Regions from separate parts of the Vallitalea longa genome, predicted to be linked through region 2. Evidence: a T-box and tRNA genes for the amino acid it is inferred to sense, from the RefSeq annotation. Region 2 holds a T-box; the other regions hold tRNA genes.
What was found. The T-box of region 2 lies ahead of argS (arginine--tRNA ligase). A T-box ahead of a tRNA ligase gene usually reads a tRNA of that ligase, here a tRNA-Arg.
Positions count from the first base shown of each region.

Region 1 (8,416 bases), on a different contig from region 2:
TCAGAATATATGAATATAAGAAGTTATATTCAGGTACGAAGATTCCAAGATGCAATGAACATGTTGAATAATATGAGTGATAAAAACGCTGAATGGTACTATTTAATGAGTATCTGCCTAGTAGGTACAGGATATACTAATCAAGGATTTGAATACGCTAAAACAGCCGTTAATATGGCTCCTAACAATATAGAGTATAGAAATCATATGACAAGGCTTCAAAATGTTCAGAATGGATATAATACTAGAGCATATCAATATAATAGAGGAGCAAATAATTCAGACGCTTTAGGTTGCTGTTCACAACTTGTATGTGCAGACTGCTTGTGTGAGTGTCTTGGGGGCGATTTAATATCATGTTGTTAAAATCAAAAAAAATTGCTTATTTAGGAATTTTATTGGCTATTAACCAGATTATACTTATGTTAAGTACTATTTTTGTTAGTAATACACTAATTATATTTGCTTTGGCGGCTATCATTATCGGTGTAGTAATTATTGAATTTAATCTAGCTAGCGGTGTGACTTTTTATATAGCTTCTAGTCTTCTTTCGTTTATACTAGTACCTGATAAACTTCAGATAATAACATATATAGCTTTTTTTGGAATATATAGCATAGTGAAATATTTGATTGAAATGTTGGTTAATCGTAAGTTCTTATCTGTGATAGTTGAATTTATATTGAAGCTTGGATTTTTCAATATAATGTTGGTGATTTATTATTTTGCTATTAGCCAATTTGTAACAATTATATCAGTGGAATTCACGTCAACATGGTGGCTTATTGTTTTAGCGGAGATATTCTTTATTGCATATGATTATTTTCTAGGTTACTTTTTACATGTGTATACAAACAAGATAAAACCAAGACTAAAAAAATATCTAGGATAAACATGTTATTAGCTGTAATGGTTATAATATCTTGAATTTAAATATATATTTTAGGTGATAATATATATTACTAATAGGTAAAATTAATATTATTCATACAAAAAATATAACGGAGTGGTTTGATGAAACGAAGAATTGGAATTATAACAAGTGGAGGAGATTGTCCAGGATTGAATGCTGCAATAAGAGGCGTAGCAAGAGCTTCTTATGGAATGTTTGATTGTGAGATAATTGGTATAAAAGATGGGTTTAAAGGCTTAATACATTGCAATTATCAAGTTATGACACCACGAGATTTTTCTGGAATACTTGTTAGAGGTGGAACAATACTTGGAACATCAAGAACACCATTCAAGAAAATGAGAAAAATAGAAGAAGACAATATTGATAAAGTCAAATGTATGATAGATAATTATGAAAAAATGAAATTGGATTGTCTTATAACATTAGGGGGAAATGGAACACATAAGAATGCTAATCTTCTTAGGGAAGAAGGTCTTAATGTGATTGCACTTCCAAAGACTATAGATAATGATATCTGGGGAACAGATGTAACATTTGGTTTTCACAGTGCAGTGGATATCGCTACAGAAGTAATAGATAGAATACACACGACAGCAGATTCACATGATAGAGTAATGCTAGTAGAATTAATGGGTCATAAAGCGGGATGGTTAACATTACATGCAGGAGTAGCAGGTGGCGCAGATGTCATCATAATACCTGAAATCCCTTATAGTATTGATAAGGTTATAGAATCACTGGATAGAAGACATTCTTCAGGGAAGAACTTTTCTATCTTAGCAGTATCAGAAGGAGCAATATCAGTTGAAGAATCTAAATTGAAGAAAAAAGAGCTCAAAAAAGAACGTGAAAAAATGAAGTTCCCATCAGTTTCATATAGATTGGCTAAAGAGATTAATGGAGCTCTAGGTTTGGAAACAAGAGTTACCATACCAGGACACCAGCAGAGAGGTGGTTCACCTTCACCATATGATAGAATATTAGCAACAAAACTTGGTGCATATGCAGCAGAGATGATTGCAAACAGGGATTACGGAAAAACAGTTTCAGTAGTTAATAATAAATTATGGGCAACACCATTAAAAGAAGTCGCAGGTAAATTAAAATTAGTAGAAAAAGATAATTTGTTGATAAGCACAGGTAAATTAGTGGGAGCAAGTTTTGGAAATTAAGGGAGGGTGATAGGACTCTCTTTTTTATTATACAAAAGATTATAATATAAGTTTCTAGAATTTCTTATATGGGGTAGCTAAAAGGTTTTATTTATAGTTATGGGGTTATCTGTATAGAATAATAAAATGAGAAAGTTGAGTAATAACTAAATATAGGTTTCATTTTCAATTAAACTTTGTTACAATAGAATATATGTTCTTGATTAGGGGGGTGTGATAATGATAAGTTTAATTCATACAGGGGATATACATATTGGAATGGAATTCAAAAAAGCAAGTTTCGGAAGTGAATTTGCTAGAGACCGTAGAAATGAAATTAAAGAAACCTTTTATAGAATTATTGATAGAGCAGTAGATATGAACGCTGATTTTCTTTTGATCAGTGGAGATTTATTTGAAGATGAATACGCAACAATTGGAGAGATAAAAGAGATAAATAAGTATTTCCGTAAACTTAATGATACTAGAATAGTTATAATTGCTGGTAATCACGATCCGATTATAAATAACAAATCATATTATAAAATAATCGACTGGGCGGAGAATGTTTATATATTAGATACAACATTGCAAAAAATATCTTTTGAAGATGTTAATGTTGATATATATGGATTAAGTTGGAACAAGAAATTGATAAAGGATAATTTGTTTGAGAATATACAGATAGATGATAAGAATAGAATCAATATACTATTGGCTCATGGGGATATCTATCAAAAATCTAGTTATCTGCCAATAGATAGAGAAAGTATCGCAAATAAAGGGTTTGATTATATTGCTCTTGGACATATACATAAACATGAGTTCATTTGTAAGAATATTGCTTACCCCGGTAGTCCAGAACCCCTTGATTTCGGCGAAACAGGTACACATGGAATTATAGAAGGAAGTATTAGCAAAGATGAATTAGATATTAAGTTCTTACCTTTTTCAAAAAGAGAATTCGTTTCAATAGATGTTAGTGTTGATGATAACATGACAGTTGAAAATATAATAGAAAATATAAAAGAAATAGTTAGAGAATATGATTTCAAGAATCTATATAGATTCAATCTAAATGGAATAAGGGACAAAGATATATTATTTGATACGCAGTACATAAAATATAGAGTGGAAGAGTATGTCATATATGCTGAAATCTTAGATAATACTACACCAGATTATGATCTGGATAAACTGAAACAAGAAAATGAGAACAATGTTATTGGTAAATACATTGAATATATGGAAGAACAGAACACAGAAGATGAGATATCCAAATTAGCCTTATATGAAGGCATTGAAGCTTTGCTAAGTGAGAAGGTGAATTAATTGTATATAGAGAAAATGAATGTAATAAGTTTTGGTAAATATCAAGATAAAGAAATTAATCTAACCGATGGTATAAATCTGATATATGGAGCTAACGAAGCTGGAAAATCTACTATACATAAATTCATTGAAGGTATGTTCTACGGTTTCTATAAACCATATAGAAAAAATAAGCAGTTCACACCAGATTATGACAGGTTTCTTCCCTGGAACAACAGTAATAAATATAAAGGAATTTTAGTCTATAAATATAGTGGGAAAGAGTACCGTATCGAGAGAAATTTCATGAAGCGTAGCGATAAGGTTGAAATATTTGATAACAGTACGGGTGAAAACATAACTGAAATATTTGACTATGATAGTTCAACAAAATTATATCAACCGGCTTCTAGGCATCTGAGTATCAACAAATCGACATTCAACAATACTATAAGTATAGGTCAGTTAAGTAGTAAAACTTCCGAAGATCTAGTGAAAGAGGTAAAAGACAGCCTTATTAACCTTGGTGAAAGCAAGGATGAGGAAATATCAGTAAGGAATGTTGTAGATAAACTAAATAAAAAATTAGATGAAATAGGGACAGCTGGTAGAAAGAAGACTACTCCATATGGTAAGCTTACGGAAGAAATAAAAGGATTAAAGAAAGAAAAAATCCAAGCTGAAAAAATATGGCAGCAGGTTTTAGAAAACCAAGAACAATTAAATGATATTAATAGTAAATTAAAAGAATTGGAAAATAGAAAAAAAGATAATGAGGAATTGATTGATTATCTTAATGAAGAAGAAATAAAAAAGACATATGAAGAAGGACTACAACTTAAAAGATCAATAGATGAAAAAATAATTGAAATAAAAGAGATAGAGAAATTCAAAGATGTAGATATAGAACTCATTGACTCTACTATGAAAAAGTTGAATAATCTAGATTCTTGCAAACAAAGATACAGTGAATTAGAGTCTGAACTAAAAGAAATAGATGAATATCTAAAAGATGAAGAATCAAAATATGATCAAGTTAAGATATTAGAAGATGAGGATGTAAGCAATATTGAAAGTATAGTTGCTGATTATAATATTTACAAAGATATAGTAGATAAGTATATAGAATTAAAGGATTATATATCTGAGTTGGATACAAGTCTTAATGATGTCCAAGGAAATAAAAGTATTATTGAAGATGAATATCTATACACTAAGCTTCAAGAAGAAGGGAAAGAGATAAAGTATAGCAAGTCAGGAGATATTACATTAAAAGAACAAGATTATAAAGATTCATTGAGTAAGAATAAACAAAGCAAATTGATAGCTATAATATCAGTATTGATTTTTGCAGGTTTATTAGGAAGTGGTATCGTATTAAGTGAAATAGTACCACTAGGAGTATCTATAATCTTCTTAGGATTATCATTATATTCTATATCTGTTTACAAGAAAAATAATAGAAAAACAGATATGCTACATAATGAGATAGATAAAATAAAATCTGAAGAAAAAGACAAGCAAATCAGGTTAAATGAAATTATACAAAAGCAAAATGATATACTTAAAAAATATAACTGTGCAGAACTAATGGAGCTTAGAAAATTAAAAGACAAGATGCTACATCTGAATATTTTACATGAAGACAATAAAAAAAGATATTCAAAGGCGATTAGTGATTTTAAAAAATTGGAAAAAGAAAAGCAACAAAAAGAAAAACAGTTGATACATTATGTAAACTTATTGTTAGGTACAGAACAATTGGATATTGATAATATAAGATTGGTAAAAGAAAAATACGAAATATTTAAAGATACCAAGAAAAATATATTTGCTAAAAATGAAGATAAAAAAGCTAGATTAGTTAAGATTAATAGTTGCAATGATGAGATTAACAAATTGATTGAAGAGATTAAAGATGTAACAGATAAGTATCAAGTTGAAGGGGAAATCGGATTAAAGCAAGTAAAAGAAAAGAAATATCTATATCAGAGAGTTTTAAGTACTTTGAATGATAAAAAAGAAATGATGATAAGATTATTAGGCGAAAATACCCTAGATGATTTGAAACAAAAATTAGTCAAATATAGTTCAACAACATTGACTACAGATAAATCTAAAGAAGAGATATTACTAGAACAAGATAATCTGATAGACGATATTTTACGTATTAACAAGGATATAACTTCTTATGAGACTAAAATAGCTAATTTACAGAAGAATGTTAGACCTATTGTAGATATTGAAGATGAGATATCCAACAAATCAGCTAAGAAATTAGATTATGATAAGAAAATTAAGGCTCTGACTATGGCAAGAGATGCAATAGAGGATATATCAAAAGACATACAGAATAACTTTGCACCAAAACTTAATGAAAAAGTATCTGATATAATTAGTAATATCACTAACAAGAAATACACAGATATAAAAATCAATCCTAATATGGAAATTCTTACATATGAACCAGAGAATCATGAATTGATTAATATTGATTACTTAAGCAAAGGAACTATTGACCAAATGTATTTTGGATTAAGGTTAGGGCTTATAAATATTATTAAAGAGGATAAGTCATTACCATTGATATTAGATGATTGCTTCGTACAATATGATGATAACCGATTAAAGATGGTTCTAGAAACAATCAGTAAACTAAACAGACAGATAATAATATTATCGTGTCATAAAAGAGAACAAGAGATGTTATCGGATATGGATATCAAGTTTAACTCTATAGCTTTATAGTAAGAATTAAGATTAATAAGCCAATTACTTAAAATATATTAAGGTATGTCAAAAAACATTAATGACCCTCTAAAAACCTAAAAATTACTTGAAATATATAAAAACAAAAGGGTAACGATAGCTAGAAAGCTGATAAAATCGTTACCCATTTTTTAACGCACGTGGTAGGACTCGAACCCACAACCCTCCGGTCCGAAGCCGGATGCTCTATCCAATTGAGCCACACGTGCGTATATAAAAACGTTATTAAGTTTTTTACCTAACTTATTATATCACTAAAAATATAATAGTCAATATTTATATTTGATATAGAATGTTACTAAATAACCTATTGATATTTCTTTAATCTTATATCCGAACCAAATATCTTAAGGGGTTCATAGTTACCGAATATCCTTGAAACGATTCTATCAGAATATTGTTTAGACCAATCGTTAGGGGATAAATTAGTAGATATTAGAGTTGATTTTTTATTTAATAATCTTGTGTTAAGACAATTAAATAATTCAACTCCGGTAAAACGGTTATTGAACTCTGTTCCAAGGTCATCTATTATCAACAAATCACAATCAAAAATAGATTCAATCTGTTCTTCTGGTACTTTATCATTATCATTATTGAACTTATAATCCTCAAATAATTTAAACAACTGAAAAGAGGTCAAATAAATAACTGTATGAGATCTGTCAAGCAAAGCTTTGGCTATACAATTACATAGAAAAGTTTTACCAAGACCAGCTTGTCCAAACAAAATTATATTAGTAAAATCTGTATCAAAGTTATTAACGAACTTCTTACATTTACCGTATATGATACGTATGTTTTCTAGTGGAGATAAATTGAAACGTGAATCAATACTATTTGAATAATAATCAAATGAAAATGTACTGAAATTTTCGTCTTTAATAATATTCTTAATATTTGATTGTTCATATGCAGCATCAATCATTGCTTGTTTTAGGCAGATACACTTTTCGTTGCCTATATATCCTGTATCTTTGCACAAATTACAGTCGTATTTTGGCTGTAGATAATCTTCAGGGTAACCATTATCAAGCAATAAACGAATTTTCTTACCTGATAACATGAAATTACTCTCTTGAAGTTGTTCAAGTTTTTCTTTAGCTTCATCTGGATGTTCAATAATATAATAGGTTGTATTAACGCTATTAGAAGCTATTTCATCATCTAAAACTTTTATAAGAGGTATTCTTTTGTATATTTCCGTTTTCTTTTTATTAATTTCATGCTTAATATTAAGTTGTTTCTTCTCATAATTCTGCATGATCAACTTATATTGAGAACGTTTTAGATCCATAATATCAGCTCTTCCTTTCTTTTAATAGCTTCCATCTGTTTCTTTAATAAGTAATTCCATAGCTTTTTTCTCTAATTCATCAAAATTATATGTGCGTTGGTCATAATTAATAAATTTAGATTGATTTTTAGTATCTTCTTTCTTTTTAGTCTTAGAATTCAATTGATGCTGTTTATCAAGTTCATCAATGTTCTTAATGGTTTTTACATTGTTCTTATGCCAATTCTTAAGGATAGCATCAATATAGCTGAACTGTGGCTGATGGATGGTTTCCATTGTTCTATTACAAGCTTCTACAATAATTTCCATAGATAGATCATATTCATCAATCCATTTTTTCATATAAGATATCTGTTTAGGTGTAGGGTTCCTGTCACCAATACCAAGTGATTTCATTACTTTAAAATAATTATTATTAAATGTCTCAATTCTATTTTCTGCTTTTGCAACTGTATTAATGCCTTCATCAGCCCAATTGACAGCAACTTTTTCTATGTAGTTCATGTTTCTATGATTATTGGAAACACAATATTCAATAAGTAGTTCAATAACTTCAAAAGGAAGTCCTAACCAGTCATTAAAACCAATCAGTGTATTGATATCTTGTTGAGTCAACATTTTGCCTAGATATTTTTGAGTTATGTAAATCAGTTGTTTGTAGTTTTGTCTACTCATAAAAGTAGAAATCTCTTCCATTTTATATTGAGGTTTTGTTGAAACATTTATTCGTGCTTCTATTTGCTTGGTGGCAACAGTTTCATTAGGTACCTCTGTATCTGTATTATTAATCTCAGCACTTATATTACTTGGATCATTTAATTTTATGGATGTAATATTTTTGCTATCATCATATTTTACTATCATAACATTGTTGGATTCCCAATACTTAATAGCTCGCAATACATCTGTTTCTGTAAGATGTAGACAATCAGCAATATCTACCATTGAAATCGAATCCATATTTTTTGAAG
Region 1 is NZ_BRLB01000010.1:66,294-74,709, reverse strand. Features, by position in the region: gene QMG30_RS25155 (DnaJ domain-containing protein) at 1-366, shown strand, start outside; gene QMG30_RS15280 (hypothetical protein) at 357-893, shown strand; gene QMG30_RS15275 (6-phosphofructokinase) at 1,016-2,089, shown strand; gene QMG30_RS15270 (metallophosphoesterase family protein) at 2,309-3,400, shown strand; gene QMG30_RS15265 (ATP-binding protein) at 3,401-6,127, shown strand; tRNA gene QMG30_RS15260 (tRNA-Arg) at 6,284-6,357, opposite strand; gene QMG30_RS15255 (ATP-binding protein) at 6,456-7,445, opposite strand; gene QMG30_RS15250 (DnaD domain protein) at 7,467-8,416, opposite strand, start outside.
Region 1: it encodes a tRNA-Arg, which carries the amino acid that the T-box ahead of argS (arginine--tRNA ligase) is inferred to sense. The anticodon was not compared.

Region 2 (8,416 bases):
TACTAATAAAATAAATAAAAAAGTACCATTGATTGATTGTTATATCCCTCCATGTAAATATGGTTGTCCCATTAATCAAGATATACCCTACTATATTAATCTAGCAGGGGAAGGAAAATATGAAGAAGCTTTAAACGTTATCATTGATAGAAATCCTCTTCCCTTTATTACGGGTACTATTTGTAGTCATCCATGTACATCTAAATGTACCCGTAATTTTTATGACGAACATGTAAAAACACGTGATATTAAATTACAAGTTGCAAGAAAAGGTTATAACTCATTAATGAAAAAATTGACATCCCAACCTAAAGAAATATCTCACTCTAAAGTTGCTATTATCGGAGGAGGTCCAGCAGGATTAGCAGCAAGCTATTTCCTTGCAAAAGCAGGTATGGATGTAACTATATATGAAAAAAGAAATTCATTAGGTGGAATTGTGAAACATGTTATTCCTGAATTCCGTATACCATCTGATCACATTCAAAATGATATAGATCTCATAAAAAAGATGGGTGTAAAAATTATTCTTAATCAAAAGATAGATAATATCACTGAGTTAAAAACAATGGGATGCGAATATATCATTTTAGCTGTTGGTGCTTGGAATCCGATTAATCTAAAAATAAATGGAATAACCCCAATTAATGCTCTAGATTTTCTTGAAAATGTAAAATATAATGAGGATTATTATAACCTAGGTCAAAATGTAGTTGTTGTAGGTGGTGGAAATACTGCTATGGATACAGCAAGAGCTGCTAAAAGAATTAAAGGAGTCAAAAACGTTCACTTGGTTTATCGAAGAACCAAAAAATACATGCCAGCTGATGAAGAAGAGTTATTACTAGCAATAAAAGATGGAGTTATTATTAAAGAACTGCTATCTCCTGTTAAATATGAGAATGGTAAAGTGAATTGTAATAAAATGATGCTTGGGGAATTAGATGAATCTGGTAGACGACGTCCTGTCAAAACAGAACATACAGTAGATCTACCAGCAGACTCTATAATATCAGCTATAGGTCAAAAAACAGATATTCAGTTGTTCAACAATAATAATATTACAACAGAAAATAATTCTGTTAAGATTAATAATGAAACATGTGAAACTAATGTTGAGAATATATATATAGCAGGTGATGCACTTCGTGGTCCCTCAACAGTAGTAGAATCAATAGCAGATGCAATAAAGGTTACATTATCAATTATACATAAAGAAAATATCGATACTAATGAAGTTTTCCAAGACTTCCTATGCAATAATGATATGAAAAAAGAATTAAATAAAAAAGGTAAAATAGAATATTATAGTAGTATTAATAATGAAAATAAGCGATGCTTACAATGTAATGTAATATGTGAAACTTGTGTTGATGTATGTCCCAACCGAGCAAATGTAGCTATACATGTAGATGGTAAGTCAATGAATCAAATAGTACACATAGACCGCATGTGTAATGAATGTGGTAACTGTGAAACATTTTGTCCTTATCTAAGTGCACCGTACAAAGATAAATTCACTCTATTTAATACAGAAGAAGACTTCATGAATAGTACAAATCAAGGATTTTATATGATTGACCAAGAAAAAAAAGAATGTAAAATCAGGTTGGATAATAATATTATCCATATTAATCTTGATACCAAGCCCACTCAATTACCTAAAGATATCTATGACTTAATTATTACAGTATGTCAAAAATATAGTTTTTTAATGAGGTGATTCTATGTCGGATTTCATTGTAAACGGACAACATGTTACAGTTAATAAAAACCAAAAATTGATTAACTTTCTTAGAGAAACATTAAATCTTACTTCAGTCAAAAATGGATGTTCTGAAGGTTCATGTGGAGCATGTATGGTTCTAGTTAATGGTAAAGCTACTAAATCATGTGTATTATGGACCGATAAGTTGACAGGAAAAGAGATTACTACTGTTGAAGGTTTTACAGACAGAGAAAAGAATGTGTATAGCTATGCATTTAAGGAAGCCGGTGCAGTTCAATGCGGTTTCTGTACACCTGGTATGGTAATTAGTGCCAAAGGTCTAATTGACAAAGTACCAGATCCTAATGAAAAACAGATTAGAGAAGCTATCAAAAATAATATTTGTAGATGTACTGGTTATGTAAAAATAGTTAAAGCTATAGAATTAGCAGCAAAACTGTTAAGAGAGAATGTAACTATACCCCATTGTTCTTTTCAAGGTTTGGTTGGAGAAAATATGCATAGAGTCGATGCCATATCCAAAGCTATAGGAGAAGCTAAGTATGTTGATGATATGCGTATAGAAGGAATGATATATGGAAGCTGTGTAAGGAGCAAGTACCCTCGTGCTATAGTTAAAAAAATACATACTAGAGAAGCAGAAAACCTTAAAGGTGTCACAGCAGTAATTACTGCAAAAGATTTGCCTGGTTCACCCAAAATAGGTCACCTGAAAAAAGACTGGGATATTCTAATCAAAGAGGGTGATTGTACAAGGTGTTTAGGTGATGCTATTGTACTTATCGGTGCAGAAACCAAAGAAATATTAGAAGAAGCTAAATCATTGATAGATATTGAGTATGAAGAACTAAAACCAATAACATGCCCAACAGAAGCTCTAGCAGAAGATGCTCCACTTATACATGAGGATGGTAACATATTGTCAGTAGAACATCTTGTAAGAGGTAATGCTGATAAAAAAATCAAAGATTCCAAATATGTAGTAACCAATCACTATAGTACTCCATTTACTGAACATGCTTTTCTTGAACCCGAAAGCGCAATTGGTGTACCTGGTGATGATGGTACAATAACAATTTATTGTGCCGATCAAGGTATTTATCAGACTCACAAAGAGTGTACCGAAGCTCTTGGAATTAATAAGGATAAAGTAAGGGTAATAAGTAAAATGGTAGGAGGTGCTTTTGGTGGTAAAGAAGATATGACCGTCCAACATCTTGCAGCTATACTTGCTTACAAAACCAATAGACCTGCCAAAGTTTCTTTTACAAGAAAAGAAAGTGTACTTGTCCATCCGAAACGTCATGCAATGGAAATGGACTTTACTACAGCCTGTGATGAAAATGGATATTTCACAGCTATGAAAGCTACAATTATCTCTGATACAGGAGCTTATGCCTCATTGGGAGGACCTGTTCTCCAAAGAGCCTGTACACATGCTGCTGGTCCATATAATTATCAAGATATTGATATATTAGGAAAAGCTGTTTACACAAATAATCCACCTGGTGGAGCTTTTAGAGGTTTCGGAGTTACTCAAAGTTGTTTTGCAACAGAAAACAACATCAATAAACTAGCTGAATTAGTTGGTATCTCACCTTGGGAAATACGATATAGAAATGCTATCAGACCCGGTCAGACACTTCCTAACGGACAAATTGCTGATGAATATACTGCATGTGCCGAGACACTAGAAGCAGTAAAAGAAGATTATGATAGTGTTAAAGGAGCTGGAATCGCTTGTGCAATGAAAAATGCTGGTCTTGGAGTCGGTATTCCAGATACAGGAAGATGCAGGTTGATAATAAAAGATAATAAAATCTATACATATACAAGTGCAGCCTGTGTAGGCCAAGGTCTTGCTACAGTTATTACTCAAATGATATGTCAAGTGATTAATGTATCACCAGAAATAATTGTACACAGTACACCAGATACTTTTTTAACTCCTGATTCAGGTAACTCAACTGCTTCTAGGCAAACAGTATTTACAGGTGAAGCTGCCAAAATAGCTGCTGACAAACTAAAAAAAGATTTGGTCAACAAGTCCTTAAGCGAATTAAACGGCAAAGAATACTATGGTGAATATACTTGTATAACTGATCCTATGGGAACAGATAAAAAACATCCATACAGTCATGTTACTTATAGTTATGCAACACATGTTGTCATATTGAATGATGATGGAACCGTAAAGAAAATTGTGGCTTGTCATGATGTTGGAACTCCAATCAATCCAAAATCCATTGAAGGTCAAATTGAAGGCGGATCTGTTATGAGTCTTGGTTATGCTCTAACAGAAAATTATCCTCTAGATAATTGCAGACCTACTGCTAAATTTGGAACTCTTGGACTATTCAAAGCCAATAAAGTTCCTGAAATAAAACCTATTATTGTAGGTAAAAAACATAATGGACTTGCACATGGAGCGAAAGGGATTGGAGAAATCTGTTCGATAGTTACAGCACCAGCTGTTTCACATGCATATTATAACTATGACGGTGAATTCAGAACAAGTTTACCACTTATTAATACACCATACAGCAAGAAGAAAAAATAATATCACTCATACTTAAATTAATTCAATACATACATAGAGAGTAATATGTTTTATTACTCTCTGTATTTTTACTTTTATACAAAAAGAGTTTTTATTTTTATTTTTACATTCTATCAGGGACTTCTATGCCAAGTAGATCCAAACCATTAACTAAGATATCCTTAACTAAAATAATTAGTTTTATCCATGAACGTTGTTTTTTTATATTTTTCTCAGTAATTATTTTATTATTATTATAGAATTTATTAAATTCATTAGATAGTTCATAAATATACTGACATATTTTATTGGGAGCATATTCAATAAAACTATTGGTGACTATTTGATTAAACAAAGTGAGTTTCAACATTAATTTGCGTTCACTTTCACCAGTTGGTGATATAATTGATACATCTTTATCATTCAAATCCCCTTCGATTCTATAATATTTTTCAAGAATAGATTTTATACGGACTACGGTATATAAAATATATGGACCAGTATTCCCTTCAAAAGAAGTAAACCTCTCAATATCAAAAATATAATCTTTTGATAACTGATTTGATAAATCGCCATATTTAAGAGCTGCTAAACCTACTTTTCTAGATATTTCCTTAGCTTCTTTTGTGCTTATATCATATTCTTTTACTCTATCATAAACTATTTTTATTAGTTCATTGATGAGATTTTCAAGACGCATAACATTCCCATCACGAGTTTTAAAGGGTTTTCCATCTTTACCATTCATTGTACCGAATCCTAGATAAGTCAGTTTCGTGCCTTCTGAAACTAGATTGCTCTTCCTAGCACATCTAAAAATCTGTTCAAAATATAATTCCTGTCTTTTATCCACAATATAAATTATTTCATTTGGATCATATGATTTATTTCTTTCATAAATAGTTGCTAAATCAGTCGTACCATAAAGTGTAGCACCATCTGACTTGACTAATATACAAGGAGGCATTTCTTTCTTATCTGTATCTTTTTTTACATCAACAACAAGTGCTCCATCGCTAATATATGCCACTCCTTTATTCTTAAGATCTTCTATTATATCTGGTATATATCCTTGTACATCACTTTCTTTCTTCCATAAATCAAAATGAACATTCAACATATCATAGTTCTTCTTTAAATCATCAATCGAAACATTAAGAATATGTTTCCATAATGCAATATACCCTTTATGTCCTTTTTGAAATAAATAGGTGTTTTTCTTGGCTTCTTTTAAGTATTCACTATCACTCTTAGATATATTACTAGCCATAGGATATATTTCTTCAAGCTCAGATATATTAAAAGGTGGTTCCTTTGGATACTCTCCTTCATAGTTTGAATCAAAATACACCAAATCTGGAAAACGTCTTTTCATCTCAGTGATGATTAATCCAATTTGCAACCCCCAGTCACCAAGATGAACATCTCCTAACACTGTATATCCAAGGAATTTTCCTATACGCTTAATACTTTCCCCAATAATAGCTGGTCTCAAATGACCTATATGAAGCGGTTTAGCAACATTAGCTCCACCATAATCTATAACTATAGTTGTACCAGTTCCTCTCTTCTCGCAACCAAATGATATATCATTAGCCATATCATTTATGTATTCAAGAATTAAGCCATCATCTACACTAATGTTTATAAAACCAGGTTTCACATATTCTAATTTTTTAAAACAGCTAACATCCCCAAGTTGAGTCATAACCTCTTCTGCAATAACTTGCGGTGATTTATGGTACTCTTTCGCTGCTCGTAAACACCCATTACATTGAAATTGACACAAATCAGGTCTATTTGACAATGTAACTTTCCCATACACTGAATCATAATTACATCTCATAAACGCACCTTTTAATATATCACTAATCAAGTCCTCTATCATTTTCATAATCGTAAACCTCCTTCTAGAAATAGTTAAAAAAAACGCCTCTTATATAAAAAGAGACGAATAAATCCGTGGTACCACTCAACTTGATTGCAAAACAATCCACTTATAACTTTAACGCAGTTAACGTCAAACCCTAACTAATATTAGCTCAGGCAGCTTCTCCAAGTTCCTCTTCTCCTTATATGACCTTATAGGACTTCCACTCTACTCCTACTCGCTTTTAGATCCATTATAAAGATACTTTTCTCTTCATTGAATTTAAACATTTTATATATTTTCATCCTATAATTGTCAATTGATAATTTAATTATTTTTTTGATATTATTTATTAATATAAATATCTAACTTTAATACTATGTGACTTTTCTAATAGAAAAAAATTATTTTCTATAAGTCAATATAGCTTCTAATACTCCTCCTGCTACTGCTCTAGCTTTATCGGATATAGTAAAACAATAATCAATTTTCCCTCTAGGATCAATATCCCCTATCTTAAAATTTTTAGTAACCTCTATACCAGCTTTAATTAGTCCTCTTACAACCCCACTAATAGGAGCTAAAACAGGCAAATCATTAACATAACCTACACAATCACCTTTTTCAACAATATCACCTATCTCTGATATTGTATCAATGACACCGATACCAGGAGAACGAATAACTCTTTCCCAACTATACCCTTCTATATTACCTGGAATTCCTGTATTTTTTTCTGTCTCTCCATCATAGATAACTCTTCCGAGATTATGTCCTCTATTAGTCTCTATAACAGCATGAACATCTTTATTAGCAATAAATCCTGGTCCTAATCCAATTACAATAGGTGCTATTGCTTTGTTGGTTCCTAAATTTTTCTTGGCTAGAATACCATCTATAACAATTTCAGGTTGAAATCTATCTATACTATCACAATACTCATCAACTAAAACCGGAATGATATTACCATCAAGTTTATCCTTAGCTTCTTCAATACTATTTACCCTAACAGCCTTAACCCCTTCAATTGTAATTTCATTTTCATATATGGCATTAGCAAAAGAAACCGTTCTTCTAATAACCGTAGGCTTCTCAATTTCCAATACAATCACTTTAAAACCACATTTTGATAGTCTATGTATAGTTCCACTTGCAATGTCTCCTCCGCCTCTGACAATAACCAAATTTTTATTCATTATCCATCAACTCCTTGATAGTCAAATAATCCTCCCAAGTATCAATATCCATACCGCATATGTTTTTAGCTATATCTACATAATATACATCATTAGGATTATTCTTAATTATATTTCTACCACCTATATCACCTGTAACATTCATTAGTTCCTCTTTCCATTTTGAACTAAACATGACTGGATTGCCTCTTTTGCCATTATATCTTGGTACAATAATACTTTCATTTCTTTCATGAAAGTTTTTTATTAATGTTTTTATTGTACTAATAGTTAAAAAAGGTTGATCACCATTTATAAACATATAACCATCTGTATTGGACGATTCTTTTAATCCACATCTCAATGAACTACTCATACCTTTGGATGACATTTCGTTATAAGCATATTTTATATCATGATTTTCGATTATTCTCTTAACATTTTTGTTTCGGTATACTAATATAATTTCTTCAAAACCAATATTAACTACCGTTTCTACAACATAACTGATCAATGGCTTGTTATTAAGTTTAATCAATAACTTCTCTTCTTTGAATCTTCTTGAAAAACCCGCTGCTAATATAATGGCTGTTATCATGATTTATCTTCCACCATCGTTAATATGGGATTTTCCTCTTTAACATTTCCAATTAATACTTTTGATATGTCATTACTTTCATTTATTATGTTTTCAGCAAGTTTTTGAGCTTGTAAAAGCTGTTCTTCATTAAATACTTTATTAAGCAAAACAACCTTTGGAATATGTTTATTGCATTCTTTGAATAAACCATCTTTTGAAAGGATTAATTTTAAAATCGTATCGTAATTAATTCTTTCACCTAATTTTTGGTTAACGATACCAGAAAAAATATTAGCTCTATGTACCCATTTCTCATCTATCATCTTATCGATTATATCCAACCCAATACAACCAATCATCAGTGTTGCACATTTAGGTATTACTGGTTCATACCAAGTTGGTGCTTTAATTGATTTTCTTTTAGCGCCATCACATTCAATAATGACAGAATCATAGTTACCCTCTGTACATAAAGGTTTGACCCAATTTCTATCAATACCTTTTAATTTCTCATTATTATAGA
Region 2 is NZ_BRLB01000007.1:52,130-60,545, forward strand. Features, by position in the region: gene ygfK (putative selenate reductase subunit YgfK) at 1-1,723, shown strand, start outside; gene xdh (selenium-dependent xanthine dehydrogenase) at 1,728-4,289, shown strand; gene argS (arginine--tRNA ligase) at 4,393-6,162, opposite strand; T-box leader at 6,212-6,424, opposite strand; gene yqeB (selenium-dependent molybdenum cofactor biosynthesis protein YqeB) at 6,543-7,334, opposite strand; gene mocA (molybdenum cofactor cytidylyltransferase) at 7,327-7,911, opposite strand; gene yqeC (selenium cofactor biosynthesis protein YqeC) at 7,908-8,416, opposite strand, start outside.

Region 3 (8,416 bases), on a different contig from region 2:
TCTCTTGAAAGAATACTTAAAAATGCTCATAGAGAGAATGATTTTACAGATGAGGAAAAACTAGAATTCGCAACTAGAAAAAATGATAACTATAGAGAGATGATTCTTAAGTGTACTGAAGATGATTTGTTCGAAGGAGTTAAAGATCTATTTATAGAGCTTAAGAAAAGAGATATTAAAATCGCTATAGGTAGTGCTTCTAAAAATGCACCTACTTTAGTAGATTTATTAGGCATTAAAGATTATATAGATTATATAGTCAATCCAGCTGAAGTTAAGAGAGGAAAACCAGCACCAGATATTTTCCTCAATGCCGCTGAAAAATTAGGTGTTGATATATCAGAATGTGTTGGTATTGAAGATGCTGAAGCAGGGATTGAAGCAATTAAGTCAGCAGGGATGTTTGCTGTTGGGATAGGTGATAGTACCGTTCTTAATCAAGCGGATATTGTTTATAAGCATACAAAAGATATTGATTTAGAAGAACTTATGAATTAATAATCTTAATTAAGTATACTCTATTATTGTATTACTTTTTTAAGATAGTACAATAAAAATCCTACATATCTCCAGCCATTTTATAAAGTGGTTGGAGATATTTCTTATTTTTTAAATAATCTTTTTACTTTAGAGCTCATATATCTAAATATTTTTGGTATCTGTAGGTAAGTACTAGTTGAACGTTATCTATATTTAAAACCTTTCTATCATTAAATAGCAAAAATTGATAGAAATCTATAATATATAATGTTAATTTTGTTGAAAATAAAGAACTTATTGTAACTAAAAAAAATATAATTTAATATTGAGATTAAATATAACATGTGATAGAAATTGAGAGGTAATGTTAAAAAAATATATAAAGATAGAAAAAGAATAACAAAAATATAATACATAGTTGCATTTTATGTTTTAAAGAGTTATAATATTTAATGTTGTACAACATTAAATATTACTTTGGAGGGATTTTTATGAAAAAAGTATTCACTAAATTTATAGTACTAGCTCTAATACTAATGATTGGAGTTACATCAACGGGAGTTTTTGCTAAAACAAATGAAAATACTGAATTAAGGGGTAAAGATGAAATAATAGCTAAACAAGAATTGATTAAATTCGCTAAACAAGAAACTAAAAACTTAAATATGTCTCACGATCTATTAGATGAAGGTAAAAAGCTATTAACTGAACTTTATATGAGAGGATATAGTCAGGAATATATAGCTAGTAAAGTTAAGGAATATGGAATCTATGTACTTGTTGATGAAAAGCCTGAAAAGCTTATATTAAATAGTACTCTTAATGATATAGAAGTAAGTAAACCAATGATTAGTTACAACTCATATGATGATATATGGTATGTGAATGCAGGAGGATATTGGAATAGTGAATATGCTTTTAAAAAAGATAGAACGTGGAGTATTTCTTCAGGTAGATATAAGTATGAAATTGGTAATTTAGACGTTGCAGGAATAGCATTATCAAATGTAAAAGGAGATACAACAGGTGTATATATCCAAGATTCCTATTTGATTAGAGGAGATCAAGATGGACTAAGCCATGATAATAAGATAAACAATATAGTGTCAAGTGATGATTTAGGTGGTATAGCAATAGCTTTTCAAGACGCATATGACGATTATAGAGATAGTTGTATTGGTTATAGATGGGCAATGCAAGCAGAATATTCAAAGGAATTTGGGAATATTTCATGTAATATAAAAGGATTTTATGCACATACATTCAAAAGTTCTAAAATAAATGGTATTTCTTTTGGAGTTAGTGGAAAAAATTTTGGTGTTAATTTTAATATATCCGATGAGGATCATTGCATAAAAGAATTTTCTCAAACAAGAGCACATAATTAAAAATAAATTTAAAAAATTCCAACTAGATGAAGTTGGAATTTTTTCTAAACAAGGTGATTTTATTGAAAAAAAAAATATTATTAGTGGTTTTGTTTTTATTATTTATAATTATTTTATATGGGTATATATGCAATAATTATTCTAATGATGGTATTCTTAACAATGTCAAAAAAGGAAAAAGATATAAAATAACACAAGTACAAGAAATACCTATTGAATTATTCATTAAACCTGAGTGGATTCCACTCAATTCTGATGAAGAAATAAAAGGTAAGGTATTATTAGAATTATACGAATCAACAATAGTATTAAATGTTACTAAAAGTAATAAATTATTTTTTGAATTTAAAATTAAGCAGAATATGAATTATAATGGAGGACAGTTTATTTATAGTGCAATTTTACATGAAGATAACAATGCAACTGTCACATCTCCTATGCTCATACTTACTAATAAAAATAAAAAGAAAATAGATGTATCGTATGGTATTGGTAATTCGAATTTTGCATTTGATATTAAGCCAGAAAATTATAAAGATATAGAAGAAGGGTTTTATGTTGATTACAAATATGTTTATCTGCATAATTACGTTAAAAAATTTTGAATTTATTTCATACCCTTTATTTCCTGTAATTAACATAAATTGTGTGAAATCTAATTTAGCTATGTAAACTAAGTGGTATTTATTACCATAAGGTGATCTTTATATATTTTGATTTAATATAATATAAATATAAGAATTTTTCTTGACTTACAGTTAAAACATGATAAAATATATGTTGCAGACTATTATGTACATAAGATAATGTTTAATAGGTTATAATATTATCTTAAATGTTTCCGTAGCTCAGTAGGATAGAGCGACCGCCTCCTAAGCGGTAGGCCGTGGGTTCGAATCCCGCCGGGAACGCTGAATATACAAGGGTTTGAGAAATAGTAAAATGAGTTATAATTTATAATATGCACAAGATGGTGTATAAGTATATGAAGAATTAGAACTCTAGTTTCTCAAGGGCTTGTTTTTTGTATGAATAAATAAAGTGACATTTGGCTATTCTCAATTAAGACGAGAAAGGGGAATTTGTATTAAGAAGGTAATCTTTACATTCCTAATGATTTAGATAGTATCAACCTATAAAATGATAGCGTGCTTTGTAGACAAGGAGATTGACATATGAATTATGAAGAATTAATTAATGTTAGAAATGAAGAAAATAATTTTGCGAAAGAAAATGGTATTTATACAACTGAAATATCTGAAGGTTATGCGAAAGCGGAGATCGAATTAGTTGATAAACATAGAAACTATATAGGATCAGTACATGGTGGCTGTATTTTTACGCTTGCAGATACTGTTGCTGGAGCGGCAGCTTCATCTCATGGAGATTATATGACGACTATAACTGGTTCGATCAATTATCTATCACCTGCATTGAAAACTAGCAAGTTAATTGCTGAAGCAAGAGAAGTCAAACAGGGTAAGAAAATATGTGTTTATGATGTTGAGATAATGAATGATGCAAATGAAGTATTGGCAAAAGGAAGTTTTTCATATTTCAATTTAGGTAAAAAATTAAAGAAAATGATGTAAAAAAATAAGGATAAATTTAGAGATTCTAAATTATTTATTTTTGATTGTTTTAGTTAGTAGGAGGGAGATGAATCGGTACGGTTTTAATCTTTAACTCCTGCTTGAGAGAGAATATGCTTTTCAAAATCAAATCTTACACAACAAAAAAACACTAACGATTCAATAAGAATCAAAGGTAGTGTTGAAGTTCTTAAAATTAGGATTATTAAAAACTAAATTTCATTAAAAAAATACCTTAAAATCATAAAATATTATTTGTTACGATTAGTCAAGTACCTATAGGTGCTTATTTTGTAAGCATTAAATAAAATAATTCAAGTTCCAAGTAAAGACAATATAATAGGTTGTTTTTTAGGGAAATTATGGTACACTTTTATAGAAGTATTGATTTTTAAAAGCAACTAATTGTTTTATTATATTGTAAATAATAAAGTGACAAGAGAGGTATTAAAAATGAGAAGATTAAAAATTTTACTTTTTACAGTATTGTTGGTAAGTACAAGTATTAATGTTAATGCAAGTAGTTCATATCTAGCTATTGATGCAGATTATAGTGGTACTGGTAGTTTTTCTGAAGGTTTGGCTGAAGTATCAAACAATTCAAAATGGGGATATATTGATACAGAAGGTAATTTAAAAATACCCTTTTGTTATGATATAACAACCCCCTTTAGAAAAGGAAGAGCTCTAGTAGTAAAAGATGGAAAACGTATTATTATTGATAAAAATGGGGTGGAGTATACTCCTTCTGATATTGATACATGTTATCAAATTTTATCTGGATTTATTTATGGTTTAGAAGATGCTTATTTTGGTTTTGATAGAGATAATAAAAAAGGTTTGATGGATAAATACGGAAAGAAAATAATACCATCTATATATGAAGATTTTCAAAGCTTTCATGATGGATTAGTAGTAGCATATGATACAGATGAAGATGAAAATACTCAATATACTGTTTATGATAAGCATGGTAATATAATAGTGCCTGAAGGGCTCTATGATTACATAAACGATTATAACGAAGGACTAACAAGTGTGACAAAAGACAATCAGTATGCAGTTATAGATACAGAAGGGAATGTTGTTATACCCTTTGGCGAATATAGCAGTATTGGTACCTTTTATGAAGGATTAGCTTCGGCAAAGAAAAATGGGAAACGAGGATTTATTAATTCTAAAGGTGAAATAATTGTTCCTTTTATTTATGATTATATGTGGCTATTTAATGATGGTTTTACCTATGTTAAAAAAAATAAGAAGTATGGATTAATAGATAAAAAAGGTAATGAAGTGATACCTTGTGAGTATGACTCTCTAGATTATTTAGGAGGTTCATATGAAAATATTGTATTAGTTGGAAAAGGAGGACAAGAGTCTTATTTTATTGACGATCCTTATTTAAATGATAGGATTAATACTAGTAACAAGAAATTTGGATTTATTAATACTGAAGGAAAAAATGTCACACCTATTACGTATGATTATGCTGAATTATTTTATAATGGATTTGCAAAAGTTGCTATAGGTGGAAATGGTGGTAGCGGAAAAACTAATTATTGTTGTGGTAAGTTTGGATTTATAGACTTATCTGGAAAAGAGGTTGTACCACTGATATATGATCATGTAGGTGAATTTTCTTCTTATTTATACAAGGGAAAAATAAAAGGTACAGTTCCTGTTTCAATAGGAGGATATGGTAGTGTTTATAGTTATAAAGGAGGTAGATGGGGATATGTTGATGAGAAAGGAAACAAGATTACAGAATTAATTTATGATGAGGTTTATGATTTTCATGAAGGTTATGGAAAGGTTCTCAAGGATGGTAAATATGGATTTGTAGATATAAATGGGGACGAAGTTATTCCATGTATATATAGTCAAGCACGTGATTTTCAAGGTGGTTTAGCTATGGTTGTGTATGATGGACGAGGTGAAATAATAGATATTAATGGGAATGAAATTTTCCCAGAAGATTTTGCAATATTACGTCCTTATAAAGAAGGTTATGCTAGAGTATCTACTGATGGTTCAAAATTTGGTTATGTTGATAATCCATCAGAACAGGTTAAAGATGTTCATATGAGTCTAAAAGAAGGTAAATATGATGGTACCAAGACTATAACTTTATCATGTGATACAGAAGGAGCGCAGATTTATTATTCTATAAAATACAATAAGAATTATATATCTTTTGATGATGTATATGGGTGGAAATATAGGCCATATCTTGGTCCTATTGTTCTTAATCAAAAGGCTAATATTACTGCTTATGCTGTTAAAAAAGGTATGAAGGAAAGTAAAAGTGTTACTAGTAATTACGAAATCATACATAATATTTTACCTACAGATGAAAAACCATTTTATAATAAAGTCCCTTATAATATGTATGCAGACTTACTTAATAATTTTGGTTTGTTTAATGGGACTGCAAAAGGTTATGAGTTGGATAAAAGTGGAACAAGGGTTGAGGGACTTGTTATGTTTCTAAGATTAATTGGAGAAGAAAAAGAAGCATTAGAATCTCTAGAAGAACATCCATTTACAGATGTTCCAAAATGGGCTGACAGGTATGTGGCTTATGCTTATTCAAAAGGATATACCAATGGGGTCAGTGAAACAACTTTTGGAAGTAATTCAATTATTGATGCTAAGAGTTATTTTACTTTTTTACTACGAGCATTGAATTATAGTGATAAAGATGGAGACTTTAAATGGAACAACTCTATAGAATACGCTGTATATATTGATATAATTTCGAATGAAGATTACGATTTTTATCAAAAAGAGTTTAAAAGAGCTGAAATTGTGAAAGCATCATATAATACTCTTTTTACTAAAATTAAAAATACCGAAAAAACATTGTATGATATTCTTAGAGAAAAAGGAATAATAAAATTATGATTAATAAGTAAGGGATAAAATCAAAATTAGGATACACTTGAAAAATCTTAAAATAATTAATATTCTAAGTAGTGTTTGTTTATGCTATAATTAATAAAATATTTATTCTTGTACAGGAAGAAGGAAAAAAGATGAATAACAGTATTCTTGTTGCGGAGGACAATTATGAAATATCAAAATTGATAAAGCTATATCTTGAGGTGGAGGGATATAAGGTATTAGTTGCTGATAATGGTGTTGATGGGCTAAAATGTATAGAAGAAAATCATGTTGACTTAGCAATTCTTGATATTATGATGCCAAAAATGGATGGTTATGAGCTTACACGAGAAATACGAAAAATCAGTAACATACCAATTCTAATATTATCTGCTAAAAATGAGGATATTGATAAGATTCTAGGGCTTAATATGGGTGCTGATGATTATATTACCAAACCATTCAATCCTCTTGAGATAGTTGCAAGAGTAAATGCTTTACTGAGACGACATTATAAATTAAGTAAAAATGAAGATAGAGGTATTTTACGTTTAGGTGAATTGACTCTTGATACGAATAATTGTAGGTTAATGAAAAATGAAGAAGAAGTATTGTTAACTGCTACAGAATTCAAGATTCTTGCACTTTTGATGAATGTACCTGAAAGGATTTTCTCTAAAGTACAAATAACTGAACATATAAAAGGAGAATATTTTGAAACAGATGATAATTCTGTGACTGTTCATATATCTCACTTACGTGAAAAAATAGGAAATAACAAAAAGGGAAATCAGTATATTAAAACTGTGAAAGGGTTGGGATATAAAATTGAAGACAAATAAAAAAAGACTAGGTTTTTTTGGAATAATTGTCCGTAATTTTATAGTGTTCGCAATAGCTGTGTTAGCGGTTCTTCTATTTGCATGTTTCCTAGGTATTCTAGTAATATTTTTTGATCTCTCTAATAATTATAATGTTCCTATTGACAACAATAAAAAATACTTTGTAGAAGGTGATTATGATACTTTTCCCATAGAAAGAATACTAGGGGAAAAGGGTTACTTTGTTGTGTATGATGAATATTACGATGTAATATATAAAAGCAAGAGTGCAAAAGATTTTAATTTGAGTAAAGATCAAGTAATATTGATACCAGATGCAGAAGATGAAGTTGAGATTTCTCGAACTGAATATATAGGCAAGGATAATAAAAAGTATATCAGTGTTTTATATTCGAACGAAACAGTAGATAATGACAACAATTTAATAACATCATCATCAAAAATAATAGCTGATAGTAATTTTAATATTATGTTTTCAGATAATCCAAATATAAAGAATCACTATACTGAATCTGAATTTAATCTATTAATTGGTCAGTATCAAGATAAGTTAAGTATTTCCAAGTTGAGTTATACAGGTAATGATGGTAATGATTACTGTGTGGTTTTATGTAAAGAAGTTAATGATGATTTTAAATCTTCAAGGCAAATCATTAGATATATTGTATATGGATATATAATATTTTTTATCTTTGCTGTATTATTTTTTGTTAGAAGTCTCTATAAAAAAGTAAAAGAACCTCTTATACTTTTAAATGATGCAATAGATGGTTTGGCAGAGAATAAAACCGATCAACTGATAAAATATACAGGTCCAAGAGAATTTGAAGAGATTTGTCATAGTTTTAATGATATGGCAATCAAATTAAATGAAACAGACAAAAAGCGTGTTGCGGCGGAGGAACAAAAGCAAAAGATGCTAGCAGACATTTCTCATGACTTAAAAACACCTATAACGGTAATCAAAGGCTATGCAAAAGCAATTACTGATAAAAAAGTTAATGAAAAAGAACTTAGTGAGTATCTTAATACCATATACAAAAAGTCAAATTCCCTTGCAGAGCTTATAAATACTTTTAGTGAATACAGTAAACTCGAAAGACCGGATTTCAAAATAAAGCCTACAAAAACAAACATTTGTGAATTTGCAAGAAATTATTTTATTGATAAATACAATGAACTTGAATTTCTTGGATTTGAACTTGATATACAAATATCAGATGAAAGTATT
Region 3 is NZ_BRLB01000008.1:128,248-136,663, reverse strand. Features, by position in the region: gene pgmB (beta-phosphoglucomutase) at 1-498, shown strand, start outside; gene QMG30_RS13840 (hypothetical protein) at 972-1,868, shown strand; gene QMG30_RS13835 (hypothetical protein) at 1,931-2,473, shown strand; tRNA gene QMG30_RS13830 (tRNA-Arg) at 2,706-2,779, shown strand; gene QMG30_RS13825 (PaaI family thioesterase) at 3,044-3,460, shown strand; gene QMG30_RS13820 (WG repeat-containing protein) at 3,914-6,364, shown strand; gene QMG30_RS13815 (response regulator transcription factor) at 6,496-7,185, shown strand; gene QMG30_RS13810 (HAMP domain-containing sensor histidine kinase) at 7,172-8,416, shown strand, end outside.
Region 3: it encodes a tRNA-Arg, which carries the amino acid that the T-box ahead of argS (arginine--tRNA ligase) is inferred to sense. The anticodon was not compared.